Regions from separate parts of the Patulibacter defluvii genome, predicted to be linked through region 2. Evidence: riboswitches for the same ligand, from Rfam matches in the RefSeq annotation. Region 2 holds a riboswitch; each other region holds the start of a gene.
The links. A riboswitch is a leader RNA that binds a small molecule or an ion and turns the genes downstream of it on or off. The one in region 2 is predicted to bind cyclic di-AMP.
Positions count from the first base shown of each region.

Region 1: it holds a riboswitch for cyclic di-AMP, as region 2 does, so the genes downstream of both, SH587_RS09615 (transglycosylase family protein) here and SH587_RS22240 (hypothetical protein) in region 2, are expected to answer to the same signal.
Region 3: it holds a riboswitch for cyclic di-AMP, as region 2 does, so the genes downstream of both, SH587_RS12320 (NlpC/P60 family protein) here and SH587_RS22240 (hypothetical protein) in region 2, are expected to answer to the same signal.
Region 4: it holds a riboswitch for cyclic di-AMP, as region 2 does, so the genes downstream of both, SH587_RS18065 (peptidoglycan DD-metalloendopeptidase family protein) here and SH587_RS22240 (hypothetical protein) in region 2, are expected to answer to the same signal.

Region 1 is NZ_JAWZSQ010000007.1:103,595-111,076, forward strand. Features, by position in the region: gene SH587_RS09590 (PucR family transcriptional regulator) at 1-315, shown strand, start outside; gene SH587_RS09595 (biotin transporter BioY) at 312-923, opposite strand; gene SH587_RS09600 (cobalamin B12-binding domain-containing protein) at 1,133-1,585, opposite strand; gene SH587_RS09605 (acyl-CoA mutase large subunit family protein) at 1,615-3,324, opposite strand; gene SH587_RS09610 (MarR family winged helix-turn-helix transcriptional regulator) at 3,460-3,966, opposite strand; gene SH587_RS09615 (transglycosylase family protein) at 4,159-4,833, opposite strand; cyclic di-AMP (ydaO/yuaA leader) riboswitch at 4,844-5,003, opposite strand; gene SH587_RS09620 (HAD family hydrolase) at 5,055-5,834, opposite strand; gene SH587_RS09625 (thiolase family protein) at 5,931-7,106, opposite strand; gene SH587_RS09630 (M17 family metallopeptidase) at 7,187-7,482, shown strand, end outside.
Region 2 is NZ_JAWZSQ010000031.1:27,064-34,545, forward strand. Features, by position in the region: gene htpX (zinc metalloprotease HtpX) at 1-277, shown strand, start outside; gene pspAB (PspA-associated protein PspAB) at 277-885, shown strand; gene pspAA (PspA-associated protein PspAA) at 1,280-1,570, opposite strand; gene SH587_RS22235 (PspA/IM30 family protein) at 1,567-2,385, opposite strand; gene SH587_RS22240 (hypothetical protein) at 2,533-3,006, opposite strand; cyclic di-AMP (ydaO/yuaA leader) riboswitch at 3,179-3,328, opposite strand; gene SH587_RS22245 (hypothetical protein) at 3,433-4,767, shown strand; gene SH587_RS22250 (hypothetical protein) at 4,793-5,074, shown strand; gene SH587_RS22255 (class I SAM-dependent methyltransferase) at 5,078-5,845, shown strand; gene SH587_RS22260 (hypothetical protein) at 5,884-6,969, shown strand; gene SH587_RS22265 (3-hydroxyacyl-CoA dehydrogenase family protein) at 7,110-7,482, shown strand, end outside.
Region 3 is NZ_JAWZSQ010000010.1:78,003-85,484, reverse strand. Features, by position in the region: gene fxlM (methyltransferase, FxLD system) at 1-252, shown strand, start outside; gene SH587_RS12340 (DUF3159 domain-containing protein) at 283-957, shown strand; gene SH587_RS12335 (DNA topoisomerase IB) at 970-2,022, opposite strand; gene SH587_RS12330 (amidohydrolase family protein) at 2,048-3,187, opposite strand; gene SH587_RS12325 (HD domain-containing protein) at 3,199-3,834, opposite strand; cyclic di-AMP (ydaO/yuaA leader) riboswitch at 3,972-4,139, shown strand; gene SH587_RS12320 (NlpC/P60 family protein) at 4,148-4,966, shown strand; gene SH587_RS12315 (acyl-CoA dehydrogenase family protein) at 5,177-7,120, shown strand; gene SH587_RS12310 (AAA family ATPase) at 7,262-7,482, shown strand, end outside.
Region 4 is NZ_JAWZSQ010000020.1:11-7,492, reverse strand. Features, by position in the region: gene SH587_RS18100 (YciI family protein) at 1-232, shown strand, start outside; gene SH587_RS18095 (RNA polymerase sigma factor) at 229-1,431, shown strand; gene SH587_RS18090 (SDR family oxidoreductase) at 1,428-2,333, opposite strand; gene SH587_RS18085 (TetR/AcrR family transcriptional regulator) at 2,473-3,000, shown strand; tRNA gene SH587_RS18080 (tRNA-Arg) at 3,064-3,137, opposite strand; gene SH587_RS18075 (glycoside hydrolase family protein) at 3,417-4,535, shown strand; gene SH587_RS18070 (DUF427 domain-containing protein) at 4,591-5,379, shown strand; cyclic di-AMP (ydaO/yuaA leader) riboswitch at 5,451-5,604, shown strand; partial or broken gene SH587_RS18065 (peptidoglycan DD-metalloendopeptidase family protein) at 5,610-7,482, shown strand, end outside.

The DNA of each region.
Region 1 (7,482 bases), on a different contig from region 2:
GAGGTGGTGGTGCTGCTGCAGCACGACGGCGCCGGCGCGCGGGCCTTCGCCGAGCGCGTGCTCGCCCCGCTCAGCGACGAGATCGTGGCCACGCTCGGCGCGCTGCACGACGCCGGGATGAGCGTCGCCGCGGTCGCCCAGCGGCTGGCCGTCCACCCGAACACGGTCGGCTACCGGGTGCGGCGGGCGCTGGCCCTGACCGGCGAGCCGGACCCGGGGTCGCTGCGGCTGCGGGCCGCGGTCGCGATCGCCCGCTTCGGTCCCGGCGGGGCGGCCGGCCGCCCCGCGGGCGACCGGCCGGAGGACGGGGACTAGCGGTCGCCCTCGCCGTCGACCTTGCGGACCAGCCGCCAGGCGGAGGGCAGCACCAGGCCGGCCACGGCCGCCTTCATCAGGCCGCCGACGATGAACAGCGTGAAGCCGTTGTGGATCGACCAGCCGAGGTCCTGGCCGGTGGCCAGCATCAGGCCGGGGACGCCGAAGCCGAAGACGATCAGCTGCCCGAGGGCGAAGATCGCGAAGGCGGTCGGGATCCGGCGGTCGGCGCCACGCTCGGCGAGCGCGCCGATCACGCCGGCGGCGACGATGAAGCCGATCAGGTAGCCGCCGGTCGGGCCCCAGACGACGTGCCAGCCGGAGCTGCCGTCGGCGTAGACCGGCAGCAGCAGGCCCAGCAGCAGGTAGAGCGCCAGGGCGGCGGCGCCGCGGCGGGCACCGAGCGTGGCGCCGACCAGCACGACGGCCAGCGTCTGGCCGGTGACGGGGACCGGCGAGGGCGGCACCTGGATCGCGATCTGGGCGCAGAGCGCGGTGAAGAGCGCGCCGGCGACCACCAGCACCGCGCTGCGGGCGCGGACGCCGGGCAGCAGGTCGGCGAGGACGGGGCGTGGCGCCGCGACGGCGGCGCTGGAGAGCGTGGCCAAGATGGCTCCTTCGACGTGGGGCGACCCATGGTGTCGCAGGTCGCGGGATTCGTGCGGTGCGGATCGAACGATCCGGACGGCCGGGGGTGTAGAGGGTCCTCAGTCCGATCGCGGTCTCGCCCCGCCCCCCGGCGCGAGTCCGCACTTCGACGTCGCCGGGACGTCGAAACGCGGAGTCGGCGCCCGGGGTGGCGCGAGAACGCGGATCGTCAGTCGCGCTCGCGGGCGGCGACCCCGCGGCGGATGAAGTCGATGATCGCCTGGGTCGGGGTGCCGGGGGTGAAGACCTCCGCGACGCCCTGCTCCTTCAACGGCGCGATGTCGTCGACCGGGATCGTCCCGCCGACGGTCACCAGCACGTCGTCGATCCCCTCGGCCTCCAGCAGCTCCACGATCCGCGGAACGAGCGTCATGTGCGCGCCGGACAGGATCGACACCCCGACCGCGTCGGCGTCCTCCTGGATCACCGTCGCCACGATCTGCTCCGGCGTCTGGTGCAGACCGGTGTAGATCACCTCCATCCCGGCGTCACGCAACGCCCGGGCGATGATCTTCGCCCCACGATCGTGACCATCCAAGCCGGGCTTCGCCACGACCACGCGGATCTTGCCGACGGGGCCGGCCGGGGCGTCGCTGACGGGGGTCGCGGTGGTGGCGCTCATCTCGCGGGCTCCTTGCGGGGTGTCGGGGATCAGAAGACGGGGGTCTCGGTGTAGCTGCCGAAGACGTCCTGGAGCGCGTGGATGATCTCGCCCTCCGTGACGTGCGCGCGGGCGGCGTCGAGCAGCGGCGGCATCAGGTTCGCGTCCGGCTTGGCGGCGGTCTCCTTCAGCGTCGCCAGGCTGCGCTCGACGGCCGCCGAGTCGCGGGCGGCCTTGACCGCGGCCAGCCGGTCGACCTGCTTGCGCTCGAGCGCCGGGTCGACCTTGAGGATCGGGTGCTCGCCGTCGTCGCCCTCGGTGAAGGCGTTGACGCCGACCACGATCCGCCGCTCGTCCTCGATCGCCGTCTGCAGCTCGAAGGCGGCCTCGGCGATCTCGCGCTGCGGGTAGCTCTGCTTGACGGCCTCGACCATCCCGCCGAGCTCGTCGATCTTGCGGAAGTACTCGTAGGCCTGGCGCTCCAGCTCGTCGGTCAGCGACTCGACGAACCAGCTGCCGCCGAGCGGGTCGATCGTGTTCGCGACGCCGGTCTCGTGGGCGATGATCTGCTGCGTCCGCAGCGCGATCCGGACCGCTTCCTCGGTCGGCAGCGCCAGCGCCTCGTCGTGCGAGTTGGTGTGCAGCGACTGGGTCCCCCCGAGCACGCCGGCCAGCGCCTCGATCGCCGTGCGGGCGATGTTGTTGTACGGCTGCTGGGCCGTCAGCGAGACGCCGGCGGTCTGGGTGTGGGTCCGCATCAGCCACGACTTCGGGTTCTTCGCGCCGAAGGTCTCCTTCAGCTCGCGGGCCCAGATCCGGCGGGCCGCGCGGTACTTGGCGATCTCCTCGAAGAAGTCGATCTGGGCGTTGAAGAAGAAGCTCAGCCGCGGAGCGAAGTCGTCGACGTCGAGCCCGCGCTCGATCGCCTGCTCGACGTAGGTCAGGCCGTCCTTGAGCGTGAAGGCCAGCTCCTGGGCGGCGGTCGCCCCGGCCTCGCGGATGTGGTACCCGGAGATCGAGACCGAGTTCCAGCGCGGCATGTTGCGGGCCGAGAACTCGATCATGTCGCCCAGCACGCGCATCGCCGGGTCGACCGGGAAGCACCACTCCTTCTGGGCGATGTACTCCTTGAGGATGTCGGCCTGGATCGTGCCGTTGAGCCGATCGAGCGGGACGCCCGGGTTCTCCTGCGTGCCGCCGTCCTGGCGCTCGGCCGCGACCGCGTAGAAGGCCAGCATGATCGCCGCGGGGGCGTTGATCGTCATCGAGACCGAGACCGCGCCGAGGTCGATCCCCCGGAACAGCGTCTGCATGTCGTCGACGGTGTCGATCGCCACGCCCTCGCGGCCGACCTCGCCGAGCGAGAGCGCGTGGTCGGAGTCGTGGCCCATCAGCGACGGCATGTCGAAGGCCGTCGAGAGGCCGGTCTGGCCGTGGTCGAGCAGGTAGCGGAAGCGCTCGTTCGTCTCCTCGGCGGTGCCGAAGCCGGCGAACTGGCGCATCGTCCAGAGGCGGCCGCGGTACATCGACGGGTAGACGCCGCGGGTGAAGGGGTACTGCCCCGGCAGCCCGATCGACGGGTCGGGCGTGCCGTCGGCTTGCTCGGTCGGCCGGTCGGCGGCGGTGTAGAGCGGCTCGATCGGGATCCCGCCGAGCGTCGTGAAGTCCGCGTCGCGCTCGGGCGACAGGCCGTAGGCGGCCTGCCACTGCTCGTGGGTGGTGGGCAGGGCGGTGGCGGCGGTCTCGGGAGGCGTGGGCATCGTCAGTCCGTCTTGTCCGTGGAAGTGAGATAGTCGGAAGCCCGCATATCTCGTCCTTGATCGTACGCGGCCGGCGCCGGAACGTCCAGCCCGGGGGCGCGGACCGCGACGATCACCCCCGGCCGTCGGGGGTGCTCAGCCGACGAAGTCCCCCTCCGCCCGGCGCAGGTCGCCGAGCAGCTCGGTCAGCTGGTCCTGGGCGCCGGCGCCCAGCGCGTCGAGGGCGAAGCTGGCCGCGTTCAGCCGCTCGGTGGCGCGGGCGGCGACCTCGCGCCCGGCGTCGGTGATCTCGGCGAGGGTCGCGCGGCGGTCGTACTCGTGCGGGACCCGCCGGACCAGGCCGTCCTGCTCGAGCTTGTCGACGATGTTGGTGACGCTGGTGCGGTGGACCTGCAGCCGCTCGCCGATCTTGCCCAGCGGCAGCGCGCCGGTGCGGGTGAACGAGAGCAGCATCAGCGCCTCGTAGCGGGGGAAGGTCAGCGCGTCCTCGCGCAGCAGCTCGTTGAGCCGCGCCAGCAGGATCTGCTGGACCCGCATGATCGAGGTGACCGCGGCCATCGGACGCGCCGGCTCCGCACCCCAGCGCGCCGTCCAATGGCGGCGCGCCTCGGCGATCGGATCGATCCGCAGTGACGATGACACGCCCCAAGGCTCGCACACGGCACCGATGGGAGCGCCTGCGACCGCGCGCAAGGTCGGGGCGAACCGGCGTCATCCCACCCCTCCCCCGTCGAACTGGCGTCATTCCGCCCCGGATAGCGGAGTGGATTGACGCCAGTTCGGGAGCGGAGGTGGGAGTTGACGCCAGTTCGCGCGGGCCGCGGTGGGCCGGGCCTAGCGGCCGCAGACCGGCCAGGGCTGCGTGCCGCGGGCGGCGAGCAGCTTGGCCGCGATCCGGTCCTGCTCGGCCTCGGAGGCGGCGGCCGGATCGCCGCTGCCGCCGTTGGCGCGCCAGGTCTGGCGGTCGAACTGGTACTTGCCCCGGTAGGTCCCGTTGGCCGAGATCGCGGTCGGGTCGCCGCCCGACTCGCACTGGGCGATCTTGCGGAGGGTGGCGTTGGTCGTCCCGCTGCCGCTGCCGCTGCCGGCGCTGCCGCTGGTCGTGCGGCTGCTGCGGGCGCTGGCGGTCGCGCCGCCGCGGAGCCCGAGCGCGGCCAGGGTCTGGGGTCCGATCACGCCGTCGACGGCGATCCCGGCCTGGCGCTGGAAGCGCTTGACCGCGGCCCGGGTCTGGGGACCGACGACGCCGTCGGCAGCGATCCCGAGCTTGCCCTGGACGGCGGCGATCGACGCGCCGCCCGCCTGGCTCTTCGCGCTGCCGCCGGCAGAACCGGTCTGGGCGGCCGCGACGCCGCCGAGGCCGAGCACGGCGACGGTCATCGCGGTCGCCGTGGCGCGCCGGCGGGTGCTCCAGCGGCGCTTCGACGCAGCGGCGTCGCGGCGCTTGCGCGAGGCCCGCAGGCTGCGCGCCCACGGCAGCGTGGACGCGAGGTCGCGATCGTGACTCATGGGGGGTTCCGTCCCTTCGTCTCATCGCCTACGGGGTTAGCTGACGGGCTCGCGCTCAAGACGTGCGCTACGCCGGAGTCCTCCGGCGATTCGCCCCCGATCGCCACTTGGCGATCACTGGGTCCCCCGCTCCCGACCGCTGTGCGACCGGGACTCGGCATGGGTTATGGAGCGCAGGATGCTAGCGCAGCGTCCGACGGATCGGGACGCCGGCGCGCCAATCAGCCGCGGCGGCGCCCGGTCCCGCCGAGCGGCCGGCCGGCGGAGGCGGCCCGTCCCAGGCCGCCCAGGGCCCCGACCGCGACCAGCGCCGCGGCGGTCTTCAGGTGGGTCGCCAGCCGCTCCAGCCGGATCACCTCCCAGCCCTCCTCGCGCGCCACCCGGGCCAGCTCGCGGTCGGGGTTGACGGCCACCGGATGGCCGACCGCCCGCAGCATCGGCAGGTCGGACTCGCTGTCGGAGTAGGCCCACGAGGCGGACAGGTCGAGCCCGTCGCGCTCGGCCAGCCGCCGCATCGCCTCGACCTTGCCCTCGCGGTAGGTCATCGGGCCCGACAGCCGCCCGGTGTAGCGGCCGTCGACCGCCTCGAGCGGCGCGCCGAGGGCGCCGTCGAAGAACAGCACCCCGGCGATCATCGAGGCGGTCTCCTGGCTCGACGCGGTCACCACGTAGACCGGCCGGCCCTCGTCCTGGTGCTCCCAGGCGATCGCCAGCATCTCGGGGTAGAGCCGCGGCAGCACGCCGGCCAGGACCCGCGGCGACAGCCGCTCGAAGTCGCGCACCCGCTGGCCGGCGAGGAACTCCCCCACCCGCTCCCAGACCTTGCGGGTCGACTCGTCGGTCGAGCCGCGGATCCGGAACTTCAGGTTCTCCCAGCCGTCCGCGGCCAGCCGCCGGCGCGAGATCAGCCCGTGGGCCGCCGCCGCCCGCGCCCAGTAGAACCCGGACGAGCCGGCGACCAGCGTCTTGTCGAGGTCGAAGAACGCGGCGGCGCGGGGCACGCCGCGGAGGTTAGCGAGGCCTCGGCCGTCGCTCGCGTGGCGGTCGGCCCCCAGCTGCCGGGGGCCGACCGCCACGCGAGGCGGCGGGGGTCGGCCTCAGCCGACCTTGATGACGACGGCGTCGCCCTGGCCGGTGCCGGAGCACGCGGTCGCGACGCCGATGCCGCCGCCGCGGCGGCGCAGCTCGAGCAGGGCCGAGCCGATGATCCGGGCGCCCGAGGCGCCGAGCGGGTGGCCGAGGGCGATCGCGCCACCGTTGACGTTGACCCGGTCCTCGTCGATGCCGAGATCCTTGATCGAGTTGAGGGCGACCGAGGCGAAGGCCTCGTTGATCTCCCAGACGTCGACGTCGGACGGCTTCAGGCCAGCCTTCTCGAGCGCCTTGTGCGACGCCTTGCCCGGCGTCGTCAGCAGGTTCGGGAACTCGCCGGCCGCCTGGCCGAAGGCCACGATCTCGCCGAGGACCTCCTTGCCGTTGGCCGCGGCCCACTCGTCGGAGGCGAGCACCAGCGCGCCGGCGCCGTCGTTGACGCCCGGCGAGTTGCCGGCCGTGTGGGTGCCGCCCTTGACCAGGCCCGGCAGCTTCGCCAGCGCCTCGATCGTCGAGCCGCGGCGCGGACCCTCGTCGGTGTCGACGACGGTGTCGCCCTTGCGGCCCTTGATCGTGACCGGGACGATCTCCTCGCCGAGGCGGCCGCCGTCGATCGCGTCGAGCGCCTTCTCGTGCGAGCGCAGCGCCCAGCGGTCGAGCTCCTCGCGCGACCAGCCGTGGGCGTCGGCGACCTCGGTCGTCTCGTCGAACATCTGGCGGTGGGTGAACGAGTTCGTCAGCCCGTCCAGGACCATCGAGTCGACCGTCTTGCCGTCGCCCATCCGGTAGCCGAAGCGGGCGTTGGTCAGCAGGTAGGGCGCGAGCGACATCGACTCCATGCCGCCGGCGACGCCGACGCCCAGCTCGCCCGCGCGGACCAGCAGGTCGATGATCGCGGCCGAGCGGATGCTCGACGTACAGACCTTGTTGATCGTCTCCGAGCTGACGTGATCCGGGATCCCGGCGGCGATCTGCGCCTGGCGGGCGGTGATCTGACCCTGACCGGCCTGGATCACGTGGCCCATCACCACGTGCTCGATCTGCTCGGGCGCGACGCCGGCGCGCTCGAGCGCCCCCGTGATCGCGATCCCGCCCAGCTCGACGGGCTTGACGGTGGAGAGGCCTCCGCCCAGCTTGCCAACGGGCGTGCGGGCGGAACTCAGGATGACGGTCTTGGCCATGATCAGTGCTTCCCTTGCTCGGAGGGGTGGAAGCATACGCGGGGCCGGCCGCCGACCCGACGCGCCCGTAGGCTGGACCGGTGTCCAGCCCCGCACCCGCCCGTTCCGCCACCCCCGACGTCCGCGCGCTGCGGGCCGACGACCCGGCCGCGGACGCCGTCGTGGTGGGCGTCTCCGGCGCCGGTCCGGTGGCCGCGCCGGACGCCGCGCCGCGGGCGCTGATCGAGGCGCTGCTGGAGGACGGCGAGGCCCGTCCCGCGCTCGGCCACGTGGCTCACCTGCGCGACGGCGACGGGGTCCGCTGGATCCTGGTCGGGGTCGGCGAGGACGGTCTCCGCCACGACGAGGACCGGCGGGTGGCGACCGGCGCGGCGCT
Region 2 (7,482 bases):
CTCCCGCTACCGCGAGTACGCCGCCGACCGCGGCGCGGCGATCGTCACCGGCCGCCCGAGCGCGCTGGCGGCGGCGCTGGTCCGGATCAGCGACGGGATCAAGCGGACGCCCGACCGCGACCTCCGCGAGGTCGGTGCGGTGCAGGCCTTCTACATCATCCCGCCGAGCGTCAAGAGCGCGGCCGGGGCGCTCTTCGCCACCCACCCGCCGACCGAGAAGCGGATCGCCGCCCTCCAGCGGATCGAGACCCAGCTGCAGAGCGGGCGCACCGTCTGATGGGGTTCCTCGACTCGCTCTTCGGCCGCACCAAGACGGTCAAGCAGGTCCGGCCGGACCGGCTGTTCGCGCTGACGACGGCCGCGCTCGACCTCCAGACCGCGCACGGGATCGTCAGCTCGGGCGAGGCGGCGATCGTCTTCCAGCCGCTGGCCACCGGCGACTTCACCCAGATCGCCGACGACGTCGAGTCGGTGCTGCGCGGGACCGGCGAGGAGACGGGGACCACGATCGAGCGCCGCGACGACGAGTTCGGCTACCGCTGGATGGTGCTCCGCGACCCCGACGTCGACGACCAGGTCGTGGGCGTCAACGCGGTGATGGAGTCGCTCCAGGCCGGCGGCTACGCCGACCGCGTGCTCTGTGCCGTCTTCGCCCTGCGCGAGGCCGGCGTCGACGCCGTCCCGCCGGCGACCACCGGCCGCGCCGTGCACCTGGTCTACCTGGCCAAGCGCGGGACCTGGTACCCGTTCGTGCCCCAGCCGGGGGCGACCAAGGAGCGCGACCGCGAGCGCGAGCTCCAGCTGCGGGCGGTGCTCGACCCGTTGATGCCGCTCGAACCGGAGCTGGATCGCTGGTATCCGCTCTGGGGGGCTCCGCTGGGCTGATCGGCCGGCCCGGTCCTGGTCTCAGCCGGGGAGGCCAAGGTGGTCCGCGGGGGTGCGGTGCGCCCTCGATCGGTCGCGGCCTCGGGGGCGAGTCGCTTGCCCCCGGGGTGCGGCTTTGGCCGCGAACGTTTCCGATCTCGGGCCCACCCCACCCCCGCTGGCTTGGCGACCGGGCCGTGGGCGGGGCGTGCTCGCGGAGGGCGGCGCGCTTCGGGGGGCGAACGTCGCATGGTCCGGGCTCCCACGGGACGGCATGCACGTCGACCACCTGGGGTGGCGGGGAACGTCACACGGGCGGAGGCGGCGCTGGGGTGCGTGACGTTCGTCCCCCCCAACGACCGCGGGGCGGCCGATGGCCGCCCCGCGCAACGTGCGTCGATCGAACGACGGCGACTCAGGCGTCGGCGGGGTCGGGCACCAGGCCCTCCCCGTTGAACTCCCGGCCGGCCTCCTCGAAGGTGAGGTCGTCCGGGGGCAGCAGCACGTCGCTGCCGATCAGCTCGTCGTCGGCGAGCGGGGCGCCCTGGGCGCGGACGAACGACAGCAGCGCGTCGAAGCGGTCGCGGTAGGCCGCCTCGTCGCCCGCCTCGACGGCCGCGACGACGGCGTCGTCGAGGTCGTTGAGCGGGCCGTGCTGGTCGTCGTCCAGGCGATACTGCTGATCGCCGAAGATCCGGACGATCACGCGCCCGCTCCCTGACCCGGCCCCGTGCCGCTCTCGCTCCCGGTGGCGGCGTCGGTCGGGGCGGCCGCCGGCTCCTCGCTGCCCGCGCCCAGCTCGGCCGGAGCGGGACCCTGGCCCAGCTCGGCCTTCAGGCGCGCCAGGTCGGAGTCGACCTCGGAGCTGGTCGACAGCTGCGCCAGCTGGCGATCGATGTCGTCCTGGCCGCTGCCGAGGGTGCCGAGGTCCTCGAAGGTCCCGGCCGCCTCCAGCTCGGCCACGGCGTCGGCCCGGGCCTTCATGTTCTCGGTCTTGTCGACGGCGCGCTGCATCGCCATCCCGACCTCGGCCATCGACTCGCCGACGCCGGTCGCGGCCTCGGAGATCCGGACCTGGGCCTCCGCGGCGTTGTACTGCGCCTTGATGACCTCCTTCTTGGTCCGGAACTGCTCGACCTTGGTCCGCAGCTTCTGCTCGCTGGCGATCAGCTGCTGCTGCTGGTTCTCCAGCTCCGCGACCTGGGTGTCGAGGCTCTGCATCTCGTTCTGGATCGCGCTCTTGCGCTCCAGGGCCGTCCGAGCCAGGGCCTCGTTGCCCGCCGCCAGCGCCTGACGCGCCTGCGTGTCGAGCTTGACGAGCGCCTGCTGGTGCTTCTCGGTCTGGAGCTGCAGGCGCTTCTTCGCGGTCACGACGTCCGCGATGCCCTTCTTGACGTTCTGCAGGTTCTCCAGCTGCTTCTGGTAGCTGTAGTCGAGCGTCTCGCCCGGGTCTTCGGCCTTGTCCAGAACGCGGGACAGCTTGGCCTTGATGACGGTGGACATGCGGCCGCCGAGGCCCATATCGGTCTCCACTTTCAACGTGTTCGGGAACTCGTCGACCACCCTATCGTCCCTGGCTCAAGCCGCCGTGAATTCCCGGCGGAGGTCCGAGAACGACGAAGGCCGCGCGGTGCGCGGCCTTCGCAAGCTCAGGGGTGAGGCGCGGCCCTACAAACCCGGCGGGTGGACGACCGCGAACTTCTTGGCGTCCTTGCGGTTGTTCGGACGCCACTGCGGGCCCTTGGCGCCGCCGCGGTCGTAGGCGGCCGAGGTGTCGAGCCGCAGCCCGGCGATCACGGCGTAGGCGTGACCCTGGTTGCCGTAGACCGAGATCCACTGGCCGAGACCCTCCTCGGCGTTCTTCCAGAGATCGTCGAACTCGTAGGAGGAGAGCGGGCTCTTCAGCAGCCCGGCGCCGATCAGCGCGTAGCTGACGGTGCCCGAGCAGTCGTAGCCGGTGTCCTCGACGCGGGCGTGGCCGCCGCCGTACTTGTACGGCTTGCCGACGATCTTGTTGGCGGCGATCACGGCCTGCTGGACCTGCGCCGGCGCCTTCAGCGGGACCCGCGCGAAGTACGCGGTGCGGCCGTCGAGCGTCTTGCCCTTGTAACGCTTGGCGCGGACGCCGTTGGTGACCCGCATCCCGGCCGGAACCTGGACCGCCCCGGGAGCCGCCGGCGGAGCCGGAGCCGTCTGGGCTGGCGTCTCGGTCGTCAGCCCACCGGTCGCCGGTGAAGCGGCTGACGCGGTGCCGACGAAACCGAACGCCGCAACAGCGGTCAGGGCCATGGCTCGAGTGAAGGGGCGCAAGGAACTGCTCTCTTTCGTCGGCCTACGGGGTTAGCTGACGGGCGAGCGCAGAAAGAGCCAGCGCTTCCACCGCTATCGCGGCGAATTTGCCCCAAGGAACTAGTGGTTCCCCCGCTTACCGAGACGTCACTCGGTAATTCGGCTCCGGGCAGCGTAACAGGAGTCCCGCAAGCTCGCACCCAACCCTGCAGCGCGTCCTGCAGCGGGGAGGAGTCCCGTCGCACGCGATCCAGCGTCGCCGGGTAGCGTTCGACGGCGATGTCTCCGCACCGGGCCCTCCCCCGCCGCCGAACGGCCCTCGTGGCCGCCTGCCTGGCGCTGACGGCGCTCGCCGGCTGCGGCGACGACGACCAGTCCGGGGGCTCGCCGTTCGGGGGCACGCCGAAGGCCGCGGAGGCCGCCGGGCCGACCGATCTCGGCTTCCCGGTCGTCGCCACCCGCAACACCACCCGCACCGCCAGCGACGACCCGGTCGCCGCCGCCGCCGCGATGGCGCGCGCGATCTACTCCGGCGGCGCGGCCGAGACGCAGGCGCGCGCGATCGCGCTCGTCGACAAGCGCGACTGGCGGGCCGCGCTGGCCGCCAGCTCGCTGATGGCGAAGCCGATCGGCGCCCCGATCCTCTTCAGCGACGGCACCCAGCTGCCGGAGATCACCCAGGACGCGCTGCGGACGCTGCGGCCGGCGGGCAGCGAGCCGGCCGGCGGCGCCCAGGTCTTCCGGGTCGGCGCGGTCGGCCGCCCGAGCGGCCTGCGGACCAACGACATCGACGGGCGCGACCCGGCCGAGCTGGCGCTGGCGATCGACCGCCTGACCGCCGCCGCCCGCCGCCGCGCCAGCGACAGCGTGCTGGTGGTCAGCGCCGAGCGGCCCGAGTTCGCGGTCCCGGCAGCCGCCTGGGCGGCGAAGTCCGGCGACCCGATCGCGTTCGTGACCAAGAACGGCCTGCCGGCGGCGACCAAGCGCCAGCTCGCCGACCACCCGCGCGCGACGATCTTCGTGCTCGGCCCCAGCAGCGTGATCCCGCCGGCGGTGACCAAGCAGCTGCGCCAGTACGGGACCGTCCGCCGGACCGGCGGCTCGGATCCGATCAGCAACGCGATCGGGTTCGCGAAGTACGGCTCGGGCGCGTTCGGCTGGCACATCACCGGCGCCGGCCACGGCTTCACCTTCGCCCGCGCCGACGCGCCGCTGCTGGGGATCACCCTGGCGCCGCTGGCCGCCACCGGCCTCCACGGGCCGCTGCTGCTGCTCGACAGCGCCGACAAGCTGCCGGAGCCGGTCCGCAACTTCCTGCTCGACTTCCAGCCCGGGATCCCCAGCACCGGCGACGCGTCCGACGGCTACTACAACCGCGGCTGGCTGGCCGGCAGCGCCAGCGCGATCTCGCCCCAGGTGCAGTCGCAGATCGACGCCCTGCTGGAGATCAGCCCCGTCAACGAGCGCGCCCCCGCCGAGACCGGCGACGCGCCGCAGCCCGGCGACGCCCAGGCCGACGGCGGCGGCAGCAACACGACCACCACCGGCGCGACCACGACCACCGGCCCGACCCCGCCCGGGCGGACCACGAAGAAGCCGGACGACGGGCGCTGAGCCCGGCGCCCCCGACGAGGATCCCATGAGCGAAGCCGAACGCCCCGACCGCCGCACCCGCGGGACCGCGGTCACGATCGACGACATCCGCGAGCTGACCGGGGCCGCGACGCCCCACTTCGCCCAGCAGATCCGCAACCGGGTCGCGCGCCTGATCGCCGACCTGCCGGCCGATCACCCGACCCGCCGCGTCGGCGAGGCCGAGATCGCGCGCCTGACCGCCCTCGGGCGCAGCGGCGAGCACCGCGGCCAGGCGGCCCAGCCGGGCATGCCGGTGATGCCGTCCGCCGCCGTCCCGGAGCAGTGACCGGTGGCGCCGGCGCAGCAGCGACTCCACCGTCTGCTGCTCCCGGCGCTGCGCGAGCGCGGGCCGGTCGTGGACGGCGGCTGGATCGAGCTGCTCGGACCCGGCCGGACGACCGCCGGCGGTCTCGGCGGCGCGCTGCTGCAGGCGCCCGGCGCGGAGCTGGCCCACCAGCGCCTGGCCCGGCCGCTGCTGCGGCGGGCGGCCAAGGGCCCGCTCGGCCCCGGCGCGACCGAGGAGACGCGGCTGCTGCGGGCGCTGCTCGGCGCCCGCCCCGGCGACACCGTCCTCGACCTCGGCTGCGGGCCGGGGCGCCTGACCCGGCGGCTGGTCGCCGACGTCGGCCCGGAGGGGCTGGTGATCGGGCTCGACGCCGCGCCATCGGCGCTGCGGCGGGCGATCCGCGACACGCCCCGCCGGCGGTTCCCGACCGTCGCCTACCTGCGGGCCGACGCCAGCGCGCTGCCGCTGGTCGACGACAGCGTCGACGGGATCGTCTGCTTCGCCGCCCTCGACCTGCTGCACGACCCCGAGGCGGCCCTCGCCGAGGCCGCCCGCGTGCTCCGACCCGGCGGCCGGATCGCGCTGCTGACCTCGGCCGCCCCGCCGCTGCCGCTGGCCGCCCCCGCGCTCCGCGCCGGCGGGCGACTCGGTGGCGTGCGGGTCTTCGGCACCGCCGAGCTGGCCACGCTGCTGCGCGAGCGCGGGTTCGCCGCGATCCGCCAGCGCCGCTTCGGCGTCGTCCAGCTGGTCGGCGCCCGGCTGGCCGACTGACCACCTTCCTCCCCGCCCTCTCCGAACGCGAGCCACGCATGACCGAGACCGTCGCCCCGCCCACCCCCGGCCCGACCCTGTGGTCGGTGATCCAGGACCTGCCGCTGCGGATCGAGGCGGTCGCGCTCGAACCGCTCGAGCGCGAGACGCCGTTCTTCCTCCGCCGCACGACCGTGGTCCGGCTGTCGGGCGGCGGCCACGACGGCGTCGGCGAGGACGTCACCTACGACCCCGACGCGCACCCGGCGTTCCAGGGCTGGGCCGGGCTGCAGGATCTGCGGGGGACGTGGACGATCGCCTCGCTGGCCGAGGCGCTGGCGACCGCCGAGCTGTTCCCGGAGCCGCCCGACCACGCCGTCTACCGCAGCTACCGTCGCTGGGCCTTCGAGTCGGCCGCGCTCGACCTGGCGCTGCGCCAGGCCGGCCGCGCGCTCGCCGACCTGGTCGAGCGGCCGGTCGCGGAGATGACCTTCGTCTCCAGCCGCGCCGTCGGCGACCCGCCCGACCCGGCCGTGATCGCCGACCTGCGGCGGCGCTCGCCGGGGCTGCGGATGAAGCTCGACCTGGGCGAGGCGTGGGACGCCGACGCGATCGCCGCGCTCGCCGCCACCGACGCGGTCGCGACCGTCGACCTGAAGGGCTGGTACCGGGGCACGACCGTCGACACCCCGGTCGACCCGGAGACCTACCGGCTGCTGCTGGAGGGGCTGCCGAACGCGCTCTTCGAGGACCCCGGCGTCACCGAGGAGACCCAGACGCTGCTGCTGGCCCACGCCCGGCGGGTGACCTGGGACGTGCCGCTGCGGACCGCGGCCGACCTCGACCTGCTGCCGTTCCCGCCGGTCGTGGTCAACGTCAAGCCCTCGCGGATCGGCAACCTGCGCGAGCTGTCGGCGGTCTACGCGCTCTGCGGCGAGCGCCAGATCGGCGTCTACTCCGGCGGCCAGACCGAGCTCGGCCCGGGCCGCGGCCAGGCCCAGCTGCTGGCGGCGCTCTTCCACCCCGACGGCCCCAACGACCTGGCTCCGACGGTCTTCAACGACGTCGAGCTGCCGGCCGAGCTGCCGTCGTCGCCGCTGCCGCTGGTGCCGGCGCCGCACGGCTTCCGGCTGGCCGGCGACTAGCGGCGGCCGGGGGCGGCCGGCATCGGCGGGGGTCCGGCCGCTAGCGTGCGGCCCGCGCCGTGGACCCCCCGGCCGGGGGGCGAGCGGTTGCGACTCCCGGTAGGCTCCCGCGCCTTCCGTCAGCCAAACCCTGGATGCAGATGTCTGAGACAGTCGCCATCGCCGGCTCCGGCACGATCGCCACGGGCCTGGCCGTCACGGCCGCCCGCCACTCCGACGTGATCCTCTGGGCCCGCTCCGAGGCCAGCGCCGCGCGCGCCAAGGCCGCGATCGAGAAGCAGGCCGCGAAGCTCGAGGTCGACGTCTCGAACGTCGCCGTCGTGACCGATCTGAAGGAGCTCGGCCGCGGCACGATCCTCGTCGAGGCCGTGGTCGAGGATCCGGCGACCAAGGCCGTCGTGCTCGGCGAGCTCGTCGCCGTCGCCGGCCCCGACGCGATCCTGGCCTCGACCACCTCGTCGCTCTCGATCGAGCAGCTGGCGCAGGCGACCAGCGCCGCCGAGCGGTTCGTCG
Region 3 (7,482 bases), on a different contig from region 2:
CTGCTCGGCGAGACCGGCTTCGCGATCCTCGAGCGCGACGGCCGCGCGGGGGCGGGGCGGATCGCGCTCGCGGCGCGGCCCTACGGTGCCGGCGCGGGCCCGCTGGCGGCGCGGCTGGCCGACGCCGTCCGGGCCTGGGCCGCCGGCGGCCGACCGGCCAGCGACGAGGCGACGATCCTGGTCCCGGTCGCCGGCGACGGGGACGCCGACGAGCGGTCGTCGGGGCCCCCGCGCGCGCTCGTGCGCTGGTGAGCGGCGCCGCGCCGCTACCCTGACCCGGTCGTGGAGCCCGCCGAGACCGCCGAACGCCCCGCCGGCCCGAGCGCCGAGACGGCCCACCCGCCGTCGATCGTCGAGGCGGTCGGGGGCCCGCTGGGGATCGCCGAGTCGGCGCTGCCGGCGGCGGTCTTCGTCGCCGCCTACACGGCCAGCGGCCAGGACACGCGGCTGGCGGCGATCCTCGCCGTCGCGCTCGGCGTGGTGCTGACGATCGCCCGGATCGTCCGCGGCCAGACCCTCCAGTTCGCGCTCTCGGGGCTGTTCGGGATCGCGCTCGCCGGCTTCGTCGTCTCGCGGACCGGCAAGGCCGAGGACTTCTTCCTGCCCGGGCTGCTGGCCAACCTGGCCTACGCCGCCGGCTACCTGATCTCGATCCTCGTCCGCTGGCCGCTGATCGGGGTGCTGGTGGCGACGATGACCCAGCAGGGCTCGGGCTGGCGCAAGGACCCGGCGCTGCTCCAGACCTACACGCGGGCGAGCTGGATCTGGGTCGGGCTGTTCCTGACCCGGTTGGCCGTCCAGCTGCCGCTCTACCTGGCCGGGGCGCTCGTCGCGCTCGGGGTCGCGCGGGTGGCGATGGGGATCCCGCTCTTCGCGCTCGGCCTCTGGCTGACCTGGCTGGTCGTCCGCCGCGGGGCGCCGCACGCGGTCGCGCCGGCCGCACCCTCGGGCAGCTGACCCCGCGGCCGCTCAGCCGTTGACGCGGGCCAGCGCGGGGGAGTCGTCGCGGGCGTCGTCGATCAGGTCGCGGACCGCGTCCTCGATCGCGATCCGACCCTCGGGGTCGGCGAACGCCTCCGGTCCGCCCAGCTCGGCGACGCGGGCGGCGATCGTCCAGCCCGAGCGGTAGCGGTCGAAGACGCGCGGGTCGACGTAGGCGTCGCGGGCGACCGCCGGCGTGTTGCCGAGCACCGCCGCGACGCCGGCGATCGTGTCGCGGATCGCGCGCTCGCGGGCGCTGCGGCGCTGGCCGGGGGCGGCCCGCTCGGCGATCGCCAGCGCGGCCAGGACGGTCCCGTTCCAGGTCCGGAAGTCCTTGGCGCTGCACTCGCCGGCGTGCTCCCGCAGGTAGCCGTTGACGTCGTCGGGCCCGAGGTCGCGCCAGCGGCGGCCGTCCTTGAAGGCCAGCAGCCGGTCGCTGCCGCCGCGCCGCCGGCGGAGCGTGCGGACGACCTCCAGCGAGGCGTCGTCGGTGATCGCCAGGATCCGCCGCTGGCCGCCCTTGGCGGGGTAGTCGAAGACCAGCTCGTCGTCCTCGATCCGCACGTGCCGCCGCTCCAGCGTGGCCAGGCCGTAGGTCTCGTGCTGCTCGGCGTAGCGCTCGCTGCCGATCCGGAAGACGCCGAGGTCGAGCAGCCGCACGGCGCAGGCCAGCGCCCGCTCGCGCGGCATCCCCTCGCGGCGGAGGTCGCTGCGCAGCGCCGCCCGCAGCTGCGGCAGCCGCCCGGCCAGCTCCAGCACCCGGTCGAACTTCTGCTGGTCGCGACGGGCCCGCCAGCGCTCGTGGTAGCGGTACTGGCGGCGGCCGGCCGCGTCGTAGCCGACGGCCTGCAGGTGGCCGAGCGGGTCGGGGCAGATCCAGACCTCGCGCCAGGCGGGCGGGATCGCCAGCGCGGCGATCCGCTCCAGCGTCGCCTCGTCGCGGATCCGGCGACCCTCGGGGTCGCGGTAGAAGAACCCGCGACCGGCGCCGACGCGCGCGATCCCGGGCTCGGCGGGGTCGGATCGGCGCAGGCGCGGCATCGCGGCGCCCTCTACCCGCTCGCCGCTAGAGCGCCACGTCGGGGACGCCGGCGCCGGGCGTCGCGGCCAGGAAGCCGGCGGCCAGCACGCTGCCGAGCGCGTCGAGCCCGTCGGCGCCGGCGGCCAGCCGCTCCTGGGCCCGCGCCAGCAGCCGGTCGACCAGCCCCAGCAGCGGGGCCTGGGGGGCCTCGGGGGCGATCTGGGTGGCGTAGCGGGCGAGCGCGATCGGCTCGCCCGGGTCGACCCCGTTGAAGGCCAGCTGGAGCGCGACGGCGGCGTACGACGCCACCCGCTCGCCCTCGATCCAGCGGGCGCCGAGGGTCGCGACGCCGGGAGCCGGCCCCAGCTCGACCGGGTCGTCGCCGGCCAGCACCCGCGCCAGCTGGCCGCCGGCCATCTCGCGCAGGGCCTCGATCGGGGTGCCGACGGCGGCGGCGCAGCGGAGGAAGGCGAAGGCGGAGAACATCCCGGGGCCGTAGGGCATGTCGCTGGCGTAGAGGATCCGGCCGGGCGGGATCGTCGCGAACAGCTGCAGCAGGTCCGAGGGGTGCCACCAGGAGGTGTCGAAGAAGAGGTTCGGCAGCCGCGCCGCCGCCGGGGCCAGGTCGCCGAGGTCGCTGATCCCGGCGTGGGCCAGGATCAGGCGGGCGCCGGGGTGGCGCTCGGCCAGCGCGGTCGCGGCGGCGCCGAGCTGGGGGATCCCGCGGCCGGCGTGGAAGAGCACCGGCAGGCGCCGCTCGGCGGCCAGCGCGACCACCTGCTCGACCACCGGGTGGGTGAGGGCGAAGGCGTCGCTGCGGGGGTGGAGCTTGAACCCGCGCGCCCCCGCGTCGAGGCAGCGGCGGGCCTCGTCGAGGGCCCCGTCGACCGTCGGCGCCACCCGCGCCAGCGCCAGCAGCCGCCCGTCCGAGGCCGCCGCGGCCCGCAGCACCTCGTCGTTGGCGGCGCCGTAGCCGTCCGGCTCGTGCATCGCGAAGGTCAGCGCCCGCCGGTGGCCGGCGGCGTCGAGCCCGGCCAGGATCTCCTCGGCGGTCGCGGTCTGCCCGTCGGGGTCGTTCTGGCCGACGTGGGTGTGGGCGTCGAACCAGGGCAGGTCCTCGCCGACCGCGGCGGCCGCGGCCCGGTAGAGGGCGATCAGGTCCTCGGCGGCGGGGCGGAGCGGCATCGCGACGGAGACTAGGCGGTCAGCGCCGCCAGCTCGCGCCGCAGGTTGCCGCGGGCCGCCCGCTCGGCCTGCTCCTGGCCGGGCAGGGCGAAGAGCCGCGCGCGGTCGAGCAGCTGTCGCAGGACCGCGGCCCGCCCGCTCGTCCACTGCGCGTCGGGCACGTGGGCGTACTCGGCCCGCACGCGGGCGACGTAGCGGTCGTAGTCGGGCGCGGGGCCGGCCAGCACCGCCAGGTCGGCGTCGCCCAGCCAGCGGGCGACCAGGTCGCGCTCGCCGTCGTGGGCGGGGTCGGTGGCCAGGATCGCCGCGACCACGACGGCGACCGTCGCCGGCGCCACCCCGCGCTGCTCCAGCACCCGCCGCGCGAGGTCGGCCGAGCGGCGCTCGTTGTCGGCCCGCCGCGGGTCGTGGACGACGTCGTGGAAGAACGCGGCCAGCACCACCGCGGTCCGGTCCGCGGGGCCGGCGCCGTCGGGCGTCAGCCGGTCGACCTCGCGCAGGACGTGATCCAGGTGGTCGACGTCGTGGTAGCGCCGGTGCGGCTGGGAGTAGGCGTCCCAGAGCAGGTCGAAGACGTCCTCGGTCCGGCCGGTCCACCCGCAGTCGCCGCAGATCCCGGCGAACCGCCCGTACAGGTCACCCCGCATCGCGGACCGACCGTAGCGGGTCCGGACCGCCGGCCGGGCCACGCAGGGGCGCGACCATCGTGGCGCGTCGCCACTCGCAACCGAAGAATCGGCGCGATCGGGCAGGAACCACCGCGTTCCCGGCGACGGCCTTGCTACGGTGCTGCGAGCCGAATCGCCGGCGACGAAGGCCGGCGAACGGGGGACCCACTGGACGGGATGGCCGCACGGCCGTCCTGCTCGGGGCGAATCCACCGAATGGTGGAGGCGCTGCTCTTTCTGCGCCAGCCCGTCAGCTAACCCCGTAGGCCGACGAAAGAGAGCAGACCCCCCCGTGACACCCCTCACCCGTGGCGCCGCGCTCGCGGCCGCCCTCACGCTCGGACTCGCGACCCCGGCGCTCGCCGACCAGCCCGCTTCGGGCGGCCTCGGTGCCGGCGGCCAGGCGAACACGACGGCCAGCACGGCCGCCGCGAGCCCGACCGCGGCGCCGACGAGCACGGTCTCGACGACGAAGACGGTGAAGCTGACCCGCTCGCAGACCAAGAGCGTCCAGCGCCGGGTCAAGGTCCGCGCCGACGGTGCCCTCGGCAGCCGGACCCGCAGCGCGATCAAGCGCTACCAGGGCAAGAAGAGCCTGACCCGCACCGGCCGCCCGAACCTCGAGACGCTGCGGGCGATGAAGCTCCGCTTCGCCGAGAAGATCGAGGCGAAGATGGCCGCCGCCTCGCCGGCCGCGACCGCCGACGACGGCACCGCGACCGAGGCGGCCCCGACCGCCCCCGCCGGCGCGATCGCGGCCGCGATCGCCGCCGCCCGCGGCCAGATCGGCACCCCGTACCGCAACGGCGGCACCGCCCCCGGCGGCTTCGACTGCTCGGGCCTGATGGTCTGGGCCTTCAAGCAGGCCGGCGTCAGCCTGCCGCGGACCAGCTTCGAGCAGTTCAAGGTCGGCGTCGCCGTCGACCGCGCCGACATCCAGCCGGGCGACCTCGTCTTCTTCTCGACCGCCGGCCCCGGCGCCTCGCACGTCGGGATCGCGACCAGCGCGACGACGGTGATCTCCGCCACCACCCACGGCGTGATGGAGCACAAGCTCAACGACAGCTACTGGGGCTCCGCCTACGTGGGGGCCCGCCGGATCAGCGGCTGACCGCCACCGCGGGCCGCCGGCCCGCGCACGAGCAGGACCCTCGACGCCACCCGCCCGGGTGGCGTCGCCGCGTTCGGGGTAGGGGAGGGTGTGCCCGGGCCACCACCCTACCGGCGGTCGCGTGTGTGGTTCCACACTCGCCGAGGACCGTCCGGTTCGCTACCGTTCCATGTTGACTGACCAGTCAATCCATCCCTGGAGCCGCCTCCGATGACGACCGAACCGACCAGCGCCGAGTCCCGCAAGTTCGCCGAGGAGGCGCGCGAGCAGGACTGGAACCTCCCCTCCTTCGGCAAGGAGCTCTACCTGGGCGACTTCCGCCTCGACCTGATCCATCCGCTGCCCAAGGAGGACGCGGAGAAGGCCGAGCGCGGCAAGCAGTTCCTCGCCGAGTTCGAGGCGTTCCTGAAGGAGAAGGTCGACCCGCTCCAGATCGAGCGCGACGCCAAGATCCCCGACGAGGTCATCGACGGCCTCAAGGCGATGGGCGCGTTCGGGATCAAGATCCCGCAGGAGTACGGCGGCCTCGGCCACTCGCGGATGACCTACGGCCGCGCGATGGCGATGGCCGGCACCTGGCACGGCGCGCTCGGCGCCCTGCTCTCGGCCCACCAGTCGATCGGCGTCGCCGAGCCGCTGATGATCGCCGGCACCGAGGAGCAGAAGCAGCAGTGGCTGCCGAAGGTGGCCAAGGACCACATCTCCGCCTTCCTCCTGACCGAGCCCGACGTCGGCTCCGACCCGGCCCGCCTGCAGTGCGCGGCCGTCCCGACCGCCGACGGCTCCGGCTACGTGCTCAACGGCCGCAAGCTGTGGGCGACCAACGGCGCGATCGCCGACATCGTCGTGATCATGGCCCGGGTGCCGAAGGGCGAGGGCCGCCGCGGCGGCGTCTCGGCGTTCGTCCTCGACTACCACTCCGAGGGCGTCACGGTCGAGCACCGCAACGGCTTCATGGGCCTGAAGGGGATCGAGAACTCGGTCACCCGGCTCGAGAACGTCTTCGTGCCGAAGGAGAACCTGATCGGCCAGGAGGGCGAGGGGCTGAAGATCGCGCTCCAGACCCTCAACACCGGTCGCCTGTCGCTGCCCGCGATCTGCGCCGGCGCCACCAAGTGGGCGGCGAAGGTCGTGCGCGAGTTCGCCTCCGAGCGCGCCCAGTGGGGCAAGCCGGTCGGCCAGCACGACGAGGTCGCCCAGAAGCTGTCGTACATCACCGCGACGGCGTTCGGCACCGAGGCGGTCGTCGAGGTCGCCACCCGCCTGGCCGAGGCCAAGCGCTCCGACATCCGGATCGAGGCCGCGATCGCGAAGCTGGTCGGCTCCGAGCTGGCCTGGAAGGCGATCGACGACGCGGTCCAGATCCGCGGCGGCCGCGGCTTCGAGACCGCCGAGTCGCTGAAGGCCCGCGGCGAGCGCGCCGTGCCGCTGGAGCGCGCCCTCCGCGACATGCGGATCAACCGGATCTTCGAGGGCTCGACGGAGATCATGCACCTGCAGATCGCCCGCGAGGCGATCGACCAGCACCTGCAGATCGCCGGCGAGCTGATCGAGGGCGACGGCGGTCCCGCGACGAAGGCGAAGCTGGCGGCCAAGGCCGGCGGCTTCTACGCCAAGTGGTTCCCGCAGCTGACCGTCGGCGAGGGCCAGAACCCGCGCAGCTTCGACGAGTTCGGCGAGCTGGCGACCCACCTGCGGTTCGTCGAGCGCAACGCCCGCAAGCTGGCCCGCGTGACCTTCTACGCGATGGGCAAGCACGGCGCCAAGCTGGAGCAGCGGGCCGGGATCCTGGCCCGGATCGTCGACATCGGCGCCGAGCTGTTCTCGATCTCGGCCGCGGTCGTCTACGCCGAGCACCTGAAGGGCGAGCAGCCGCAGAACGCCGAGGCGATCGACGAGCTGGCCGACGCCTTCGCGACCCAGGCCCGCCGCCGCGCCAAGCGGCTCTTCGCCGAGCTGCGCGACAACGACGATGAGCAGGGTCGGCAGGTCGCCAAGGGCGTCCTCCAGGGCCGCTACTCGTTCATCGAGGCCGGCGTCGCGCACGGCGACGAGGAGACCCCGCTGTTCGGCGACCCGGCGAACTACCGCCAGCCGGAGTTCGACGCCGAGGCCGCCGCGCAGCGCGGCCAGGACGCCACCGTCACCGCCTGATCCGCGCGAGGGGCGAACGTCGCACGCTGGCGGGTAGCCGCCGCGCCGTGCGACGTTCGCCCCCGCCGGCGTGGGGGAACGTCGCATGCCGGCCGCCCGGCGATCGGCGTGCGACCTTGACCACCGCTCTAGGCTTCCCCCGTGGTGGGGGCGGCCAGCGGGATCCTCGAGCGCGACGCCGAGCTGCGGGCGATCGCCGCGCGGCTCGACCGGGCCTGCGCCGGCGACGGCTCGCTGACCGTCGTCGAGGGTCCGGCCGGGATCGGCAAGACCACGCTGCTGCGGGCCGCCGCCGACCTCGCGGCCGAGCGGGGGATGCGGGTCCTGCGGGCCCGGGGCGGGATCCTCGAGCAGGAGCTGGA
Region 4 (7,482 bases), on a different contig from region 2:
CCGCACCTGGGTCCGCTACGGCGGTCCGGGCGCGGCGCCGGTCACCACCGACGGCCCGCACCCGGAGACGAGCGAGCTGGTGGCGGGCTGGTTCATGATCGACGTCGAGTCCCACGAGCGGGCGCTCGAGGTCGCGGCCTACGTCTCGTCCGAGCCGGGTCCGCGCGGCGAGCCGCTGTACGAGTGGCTGGACGTGCGCGAGGTCATGACCGCGGCGCCGTCGCCGGAGTGACGCCGGTGGCGCCGCTGGACGAGGGCGCGCTGCGGGCTCTCGTCCCGCGCGCGCTGGCGGCGCTGGTCCGGCGGGGCGAGGACTTCGACGCGGCCGAGGACGCGCTCCAGGAGGCGCTGATCGAGGCCCTGCGGGTCTGGCCCGAGCATCCGCCGGACGACCCGCGGGCGTGGCTGACGGCGGTCGCCACCCGGCGGCTGGTCGACGCTCGCCGCAGCGAGGCGGCGCGGGTCCGGCGCGAGGAGACGGTCCACGCCGAGCCGCCGCCGGGGCCGGTGGCGGAGGGCGACGACACGCTGTTCGTGCTCTTCTGCTGCTGCCATCCCGAGCTGCCGCCGGCCTCGCAGGTGGCGCTGACCCTGCGCGCCGTCGGCGGCCTGACCACGCGCGAGATCGCCGACGCCTTCTACGTGCCGGAGGCGACGATGGCCCAGCGGATCAGCCGCGCGAAGCGGACGCTGGCCGGGCGGCGGCTGGACCGGCCGGGCGACCTGGCGGTGGTGCTGCGGGTGCTCTACCTGGTCTACACGGCGGGGCACGTGGGCCCGGCGACCCGGGTCGACCTGGCCGAGGAGGCGATCCGGCTGACGCGGCAGCTGACGCTGGCCAGCGACGAGCCCGAGGTGGGCGGGTTGCTGGCGCTGATGCTGCTCAACCACGCGCGGCGGGCGGCGCGGCTCGACGACGAGGGCCGGCTGGTGACGCTCGACCGCCAGGACCGCGGGCGCTGGAGGACGGACGAGATCGCCGAGGGCGTGGCCGTGCTGCAGGCGGCGCTGGCCCGCGAGCGCCCGGGGCGGTACCAGATCGAGGCGGCGATCGCGGCCCTCCACGACGACGCCGCCAGGGCCGAGGAGACCGACTGGCCCCAGATCCTGGCCTGGTACGACGACCTCGTCGCGCTGAGTGACCAGCCGCTGCGCCAGGACCCGGCGGCGGTGCTCGGACGGGCGGTCGCGGTCGCCCACGTGATGGGCCCGGCGGCCGGCCTGCGCGAGACCGACCGCCTGCGCGACGTGCTCGGCGACCGCCACCGCTGGCACGCCGTCCGCGGTCACCTGCACGAGCTGGCCGGCGACCTCGGGCCGGCCGCGGAGGCCTACGCCGAGGCCGCCCGCCGGGCCACCGACGTGGCCGAGAGGGACCACCTGGTGCGGCAGGCGGCGCGGGCGCGGGCGCGGGCGGGGGAGGGGGACTAGGCGAAGTAGTGGCCCTGCTCGACGTCCTCGACCCAGCCGGGGTGGGTCGGCTCCCAGCCCAGCAGCTGCCGGGTCCGGTCGTTGGAGGTCGGGTTGTCGAGCCCGGCGAAGGCCGCGAGGTAGCCCAGGTAGTGCGGCGCCTCCTCCGCGCTGATGCTCTTGGTCGGCACGCCGAGCTTGGCGGCGATCGTCTCGGCCATTAGCTTGCGCGGGATGCCCGTGTCGCCGACGCCGTGCAGCGTCGAACCGGCGGGGGCCCGCTCCAGGGCCAGGCGGTAGAGGACGCCGATGTCGTACGTGTGGGCCGCCGGCCAGCGGTTCGTGCCGTCGCCGGTGTAGGCCGCGACCCCGGTCTCGCGGGCGGCGTCGATCAGCCCGTGGGTGAAGCCGTGGTGGTCGAGGTCGCTGTGGATCAGCGGCGCCAGGCGCACGACCGAGGAGCGCACGGCTCGCTCCCCGAGGGCCAGCGCGTAGTTGGCCGCCGCGGCCCGGGGACCGTCGTCGACCTGGTCGTCCTCGGTCCCGGGGCGTCCCGTGATCCCCGCCATCGCGAGCATCAGCGTGCCACCGGTCGTCACGAAGGGCTTGTCGGTTCCGACGAGGGTCTCGCCGATCGCCCGGGTCACGGCCAGGTCCGAGTCGATCGCGCCCGTGAAGTCGCCGGCGCGCATCGCCTCGTGCCGGAAGGCGAGGTGGATGACGCCGTCGGCCTCGGCGGCCGCGCGCTCGAGCCCCGGCAGATCGTCGAGGTCGCCGCGGCGGACCTCGGCACCGAGCGCCGCGACCGTGGCGGCCGCGGCGTCCGAACGGGCGAGGCCGACGACCGCGTGGCCGTTGGCCAGGAGCTCGGGGATGACGGCGGAGGCGACATGGCCTGAGGCACCGGTGACGAAGACGCGCATGGTGGGTTCTCCAGATGGCTCGCGGGGAGGGAGGTGATGACACCTTGTGACATCACAGTAGCAGGCCGATGGCACTCCGTGTCATCGACTACGCTGGTCGCCCATGGCCCGCTGGAAACCAGACGCAGCCGGGCGCCTGATGGCGGCCGCGATCGCGCTCTTCGACGAGCAGGGCTACGACGACACCACCGTCGCCCAGATCGCCGAGCGCGCCGGCCTGACGAAGCGGACGTTCTTCCGCCACTTCCCGGACAAGAGGGAGGTCCTGTTCGGCGGCGGCCACGAGCTGGAGCGCGCCTGGACGGCGGCCGTCTCCGCCGCCCCGCCGGACGCCACCCCGCTGGCGGCCGTCGTCGCCGGGCTCGACCCGATCGCCGAGATGTTCGTCGAGCGCCACGCGTTCGCCCGCACGCGCGCCCGGATCGTCGACGCCGCCCCCGAGCTCAGGGAGCGCGAGCTGATCAAGCTCGACGACCTCGCCAGCGCGATCGAGGCGGCGTTGCGCGAGCGGGGCGTATCGGCGAACGACGCCGACCTCGCCGCGCGAGCCGGCGTGATCGTCTTCCACGCGGCGTTCGCGCGCTGGATCGCGCACGACGACCCCGCGGCGTTCAGGCGCTTGATCGACCAGTCGCTCGAGGACCTGCGGTCGGTCACCGCGGGCTGACGGGTCGGCGTCCGGGGCGACCCCAGCAGCAAGAAAGGCCTCCATCTGGAGGCCTTTCCGCAGCGCGCCCGAAAGGATTCGAACCTTTGACCTTCGGTTCCGTAGACCGACGCTCTATCCAGCTGAGCTACGGGCGCAACGGCGGTGCAGTCTAGCGGGCGCGGCGAGCGGGTGCGTGGAGACCCGCCGGTCGGGGGAGCGGCGGCGGGGCCGTTCCCGCTACGGTGGCGACAGGACGTGCGCCTCCCGCCGTGCCGAGCGGGCGCCAGCGCGTTTCGAACCCCCCGTTCCCCCCGATCTCGGTCGCCCCGGCCGTGGTCGCGCCGGTGCGCACGGGCCTCGCGGCGCTGCGACATGCGTCGAGGACCGCCCGCCGCCCGTGCGCCTCCGCCCGTGGGCGGACGACTACGTCATCGATGCCCCATCTCCGCTCGGCGCTGCTGCTGGTGCTCGCCGCCCTCGCCCTCGCCGTCGCGCTCCGCGGCGGTCCGGCGCTCGCCCCCGCGACGGCCGACGCCGCCCGCCCGCTGCCGGGCTACGTTGGGGCCGTGCGGTTCGGGGTCTATCCGGGCGGCGACGCGGGCGGCACCGACGGCGTCCTCCGCGCCCAGGCCGTCGACCCGGGGCGACGGCTGGCGATGATCCGCGGCCTCCGCGCCGGCCGCCGGGACTTCGTGCTCCACGAGTACGCCGCCTTCCACGACGCCGGCTCGTTCGCCGCCGCCGTGCCCCACGTCGACCAGGTCCTGCGCGACGCCGCCGCCACCGGCTGCCAGGTCGAGCTGGTCCTCCGCTACCAGCCCAGCGACCGCGAGCCGGCCCACGCCGTGCCCGCCTACCTCGAGTTCGTCCGCCAGGTCGCTCGCACCTACGGGCCCCGCCGCGAGCTGGTCGGCCTGCAGATCACCAACGAGGCGAACGTCGTCGGCGCCCCGGCCGCCGCCGACGGCGACTACCCCGGCGTCGCCCAGGCCCTCGTCGAGGGAGTCGCCACCGCCGCCGCCGAGCGCGACCGGCTCGGCCACCGCCACCTGGCGATCGGCTTCAACGCCGCCCACGACCTGCGCGGCCACGACTTCTGGACCGGCCTCCGACGCAGCGGCGGCCCCGCCTTCGCCCGCGCCGTCGACTACGTCGGCCTCGACGTCTACCCCGGCACCTGGCCGACCCCGGCCCGGCGTCCGCCCTCGTCGCACGCGGTCCGCACCACCGTCCGCCGCTCGCTCGCCCGCCTGCGCGCCAACATGCGCCGCGCCGGCCTCGGCCGACGGGTCGCGGTGCACGTCTCGGAGAACGGCTATCCGACCGGCCCCGGCCGCAGCGAACGGACCCAGGCGCGGGTACTGCGGGCCTCGGTCGCCGCCGTGCTCGGCGCTCGCCGCCGCTACGGGGTCAGCGACTACCGCTGGTTCGACCTCCGCGACGCCGACTCCGGCTCGGCCGACTTCCAGAGCCGCTACGGCCTGCTGCGCGACGACCTCTCTCCGAAGCCGGCCTTCGCGGCCCTGCGCGCGCTCGTCGCCCGCCACGGGTGAGCCCCGATCGCCCGTCGCTGGCGGGACCGGCTCGCGACCCGCTAGACCTCGTCGCATGAGCCTGACCCTCGGCGACGGACCGCTGGCGGGAGCGCCCGGCGGTCGCTTCAACTTCGACCTGCGGGCGGCCAGCCCCGCCCACCAGCTCTACCTGCAGCCCTACGGCCCGCGGGTGCGGGCGGTCGTCGGCGGCGAGTTGGTCCTCGACAGCGACCGCGCGCAGCTGCTCTACGAGACCGGCATCCCGCCGCGGATCTACGCCCCGTTCGAGGACTACCGCGGCGACCTGATGACCCGCACCGCGACCACCACCCACTGCCCCTTCAAGGGCGACGCCTCGTACTGGTCGCTGAACGCCGGCGGGCAGGTCGTCGAGGACGCGATCTGGGCCTACGAGGACCCACAGCCCGCCGCTCCCTGGCTGCGCGGCCTGGCTGCCCTCTACCCGGAGAAGGTCGAGGCCTGGTTCGCCGAGCAGGACCGGATCGTCGGCCACCTGCGCGACCCCTACCACCGGGTCGACGTCCACGACGGATCGCGGTCGGTCGAGGTCCGGATCGGCGGCACCGTGGTCGCCCGCAGCGTGCGGCCGAAGCTGCTCTTCGAGACCGGCCTGCCGCCGCGGGTCTACGTCCCGGCCGCCGACGTCGATCCGGGAGCGGTGGCGCCGGGCTCGGGCCTGCGGACGATCTGCCCCTACAAGGGCGAGGCGTCGTACTGGACGGTCGCGGGCGTCGAGGACGTCGCCTGGAGCTACGAGACGCCGCTCGCCGAGGCGGCCCGGATCCAGACCCACCTGGCCTTCGACGACGGCCGCGAGGACGTCGAGGTGGTCGTCGACTGAGGCACCTCAAGGCCCGATGAACGTTTCCTCAAGTGCTGCAATCCGCGTTGCGGGTGCGCTACGGTGCTCTGCGGATTCAACGGCCGAACCGCGCGCCCGATGCGCGCGGGCGGGGGAACCAACCGCGGTCGTCACGACCGCTGGGGCGAATCGCCGCAAGGCGTAGCGCAGCTCCTGGAGCGCGAGCCCGTCAGCTCACCCCGCAGGCCACCGACAGGAGGAATGCCGGAGTGACCGGACAGCAGCGCGACCTCGTGCGCGACGACCTGTGGCAGGCGTCCCACGAGCGCTCCCGACAGCGTCGCCAGCGGGCGATCCGTGGTACCTCAGCGTCCGAGCCCTCGCGCCTGGCGCGGCGGTTGGAGGCGACGGCGGCGCGCCCGACCCACACCGCGACCGCGATCGATCTGGGGCCGAACGGCGTCGCCTCGGCCCTGGCCGCGGCCGGCGTTCCGGCGAGCACCGGTGTCGGAGGCCGCGACTTGGCCGATCCGAGCCTCTGGCAGCGCTCGACGGTCTGGGCGCGCGAGCGGCGGATCAGCGTCCCGATCCAGCGGGCGCGCGAGCGGCGCCGGCGCAAGATGGCGATGGCGATGAGCGTGGCGATGGTCGGCTCGACCACCGGTCCCGCCGTCAGCGGTGCGATCGCCGCCGGGGCGACCGGCGACACCGCGACCACGACGACCGATGGCTCGGCCACCACCAGCGGTCGGATCGCCGGGCCGATCAGCGACGAGGGCCGGACGCGCTCGATCCTGGTCGCGGGCGCGACCGGGCAGGACGTGCGCGAGGCCCAGCAGCGGCTCGGCGTCCACGTCGACGGGGTCTACGGCGAGCGGACGGTGCGGGCGGTGGAGCGCTTCCAGCGCCAGCGCGGCCTGCAGGTCGACGGGGTCCTCGGGCCGCAGACCTGGACGGCGCTGCTCAGCACCCAGCAGGCGTCGGTCCGCGGCGCGGGTGCGGGCGGCTCGTCGCTGAAGGTCGTGGCGGCGCGGACCAGCGCCGACGGCGGGCAGGACCTGGTCCTCGTCGGCCCGAGCGAGCGGGCGGCGACGACCCGTACCGCGGCCCTGACCGACGACGATCGGTCGCCGTCGAGCACCGCGGCGAGCGACGAGGCGGCGGCCACGTCCGACTCGGGCTCGGGGTCGGATTCCGGGACGGGTTCCGGTTCGGGTTCGGGGGCGGGCTCCAGCTCCAGCGACGGAGCGGCATCGACGGCGACCGGCGACGGTGGGTCGAAGGACGCGGCGAAGAGCACCGGCGGCGGCGAGACGTCGAGCGACCGCGAGGCGTCCCCCAAGGCCGACACCCCGACCGACACGGGCAGCGGATCGTCCTCGACCGGGTCGACCAGCGGGACGGCCAAGCCGATCAGCGGCACGGTCACCTCGCCCTACGGCGCGCGGTGGGGCCGGCAGCACGCGGGCATGGACATCGCCGCGGCGATCGGCACCCCGATCAAGGCCTACGCGGCGGGCACGGTGGCGTTCAGCGGCACCCAGTCCGGCTACGGCAACATCGTCTGCGTCGACCACGGCGACGGGCTGCAGACCTGCTACGCCCACATGTCGAAGAACGCGGTCCGCCAGGGCGCCAAGGTCCAGGCGGGCGACGTCGTCGGCTACGTCGGGATGACGGGCCGCACCACCGGCCCGCACCTGCACTTCGAGGTCCGCAAGAACGGCAAGGCGGTCGATCCGGCGCCGTACTACAGCGGTGCCGGCAAGGCCAGCTCGCGCAGCACCACGACGGCCGGTAGCGGCAGCACGACGACCAAGACCGCGGCGAAGACCACCAGCGGGACCCAGCTCCAGAAGGCCAGCGCTCGCACCAGCAGCGCCGCGCTCGCCTCCGGCGGCACCCAGATCGGCGTCGACGCCAACGCCGCCGGGGCCGTGACGGCCGAGAACCAGGCGACCCCGGCGACCGCCCCGGTGGCGGCCGAGCAGGCCGCGGCCGCGCCGGCCGCCGAGGCCCAGGCGACCAGCGCCCCGGTGGCCGAGGCCCCGCCGGCGGTGGCGGAGGCGGAGGCGGCCGAGGCCCCGGCGGCCACGCCCGCGCCCGAGGCGAGCGCCCCGAGCCCGGAGCCGGTCGCCGAGG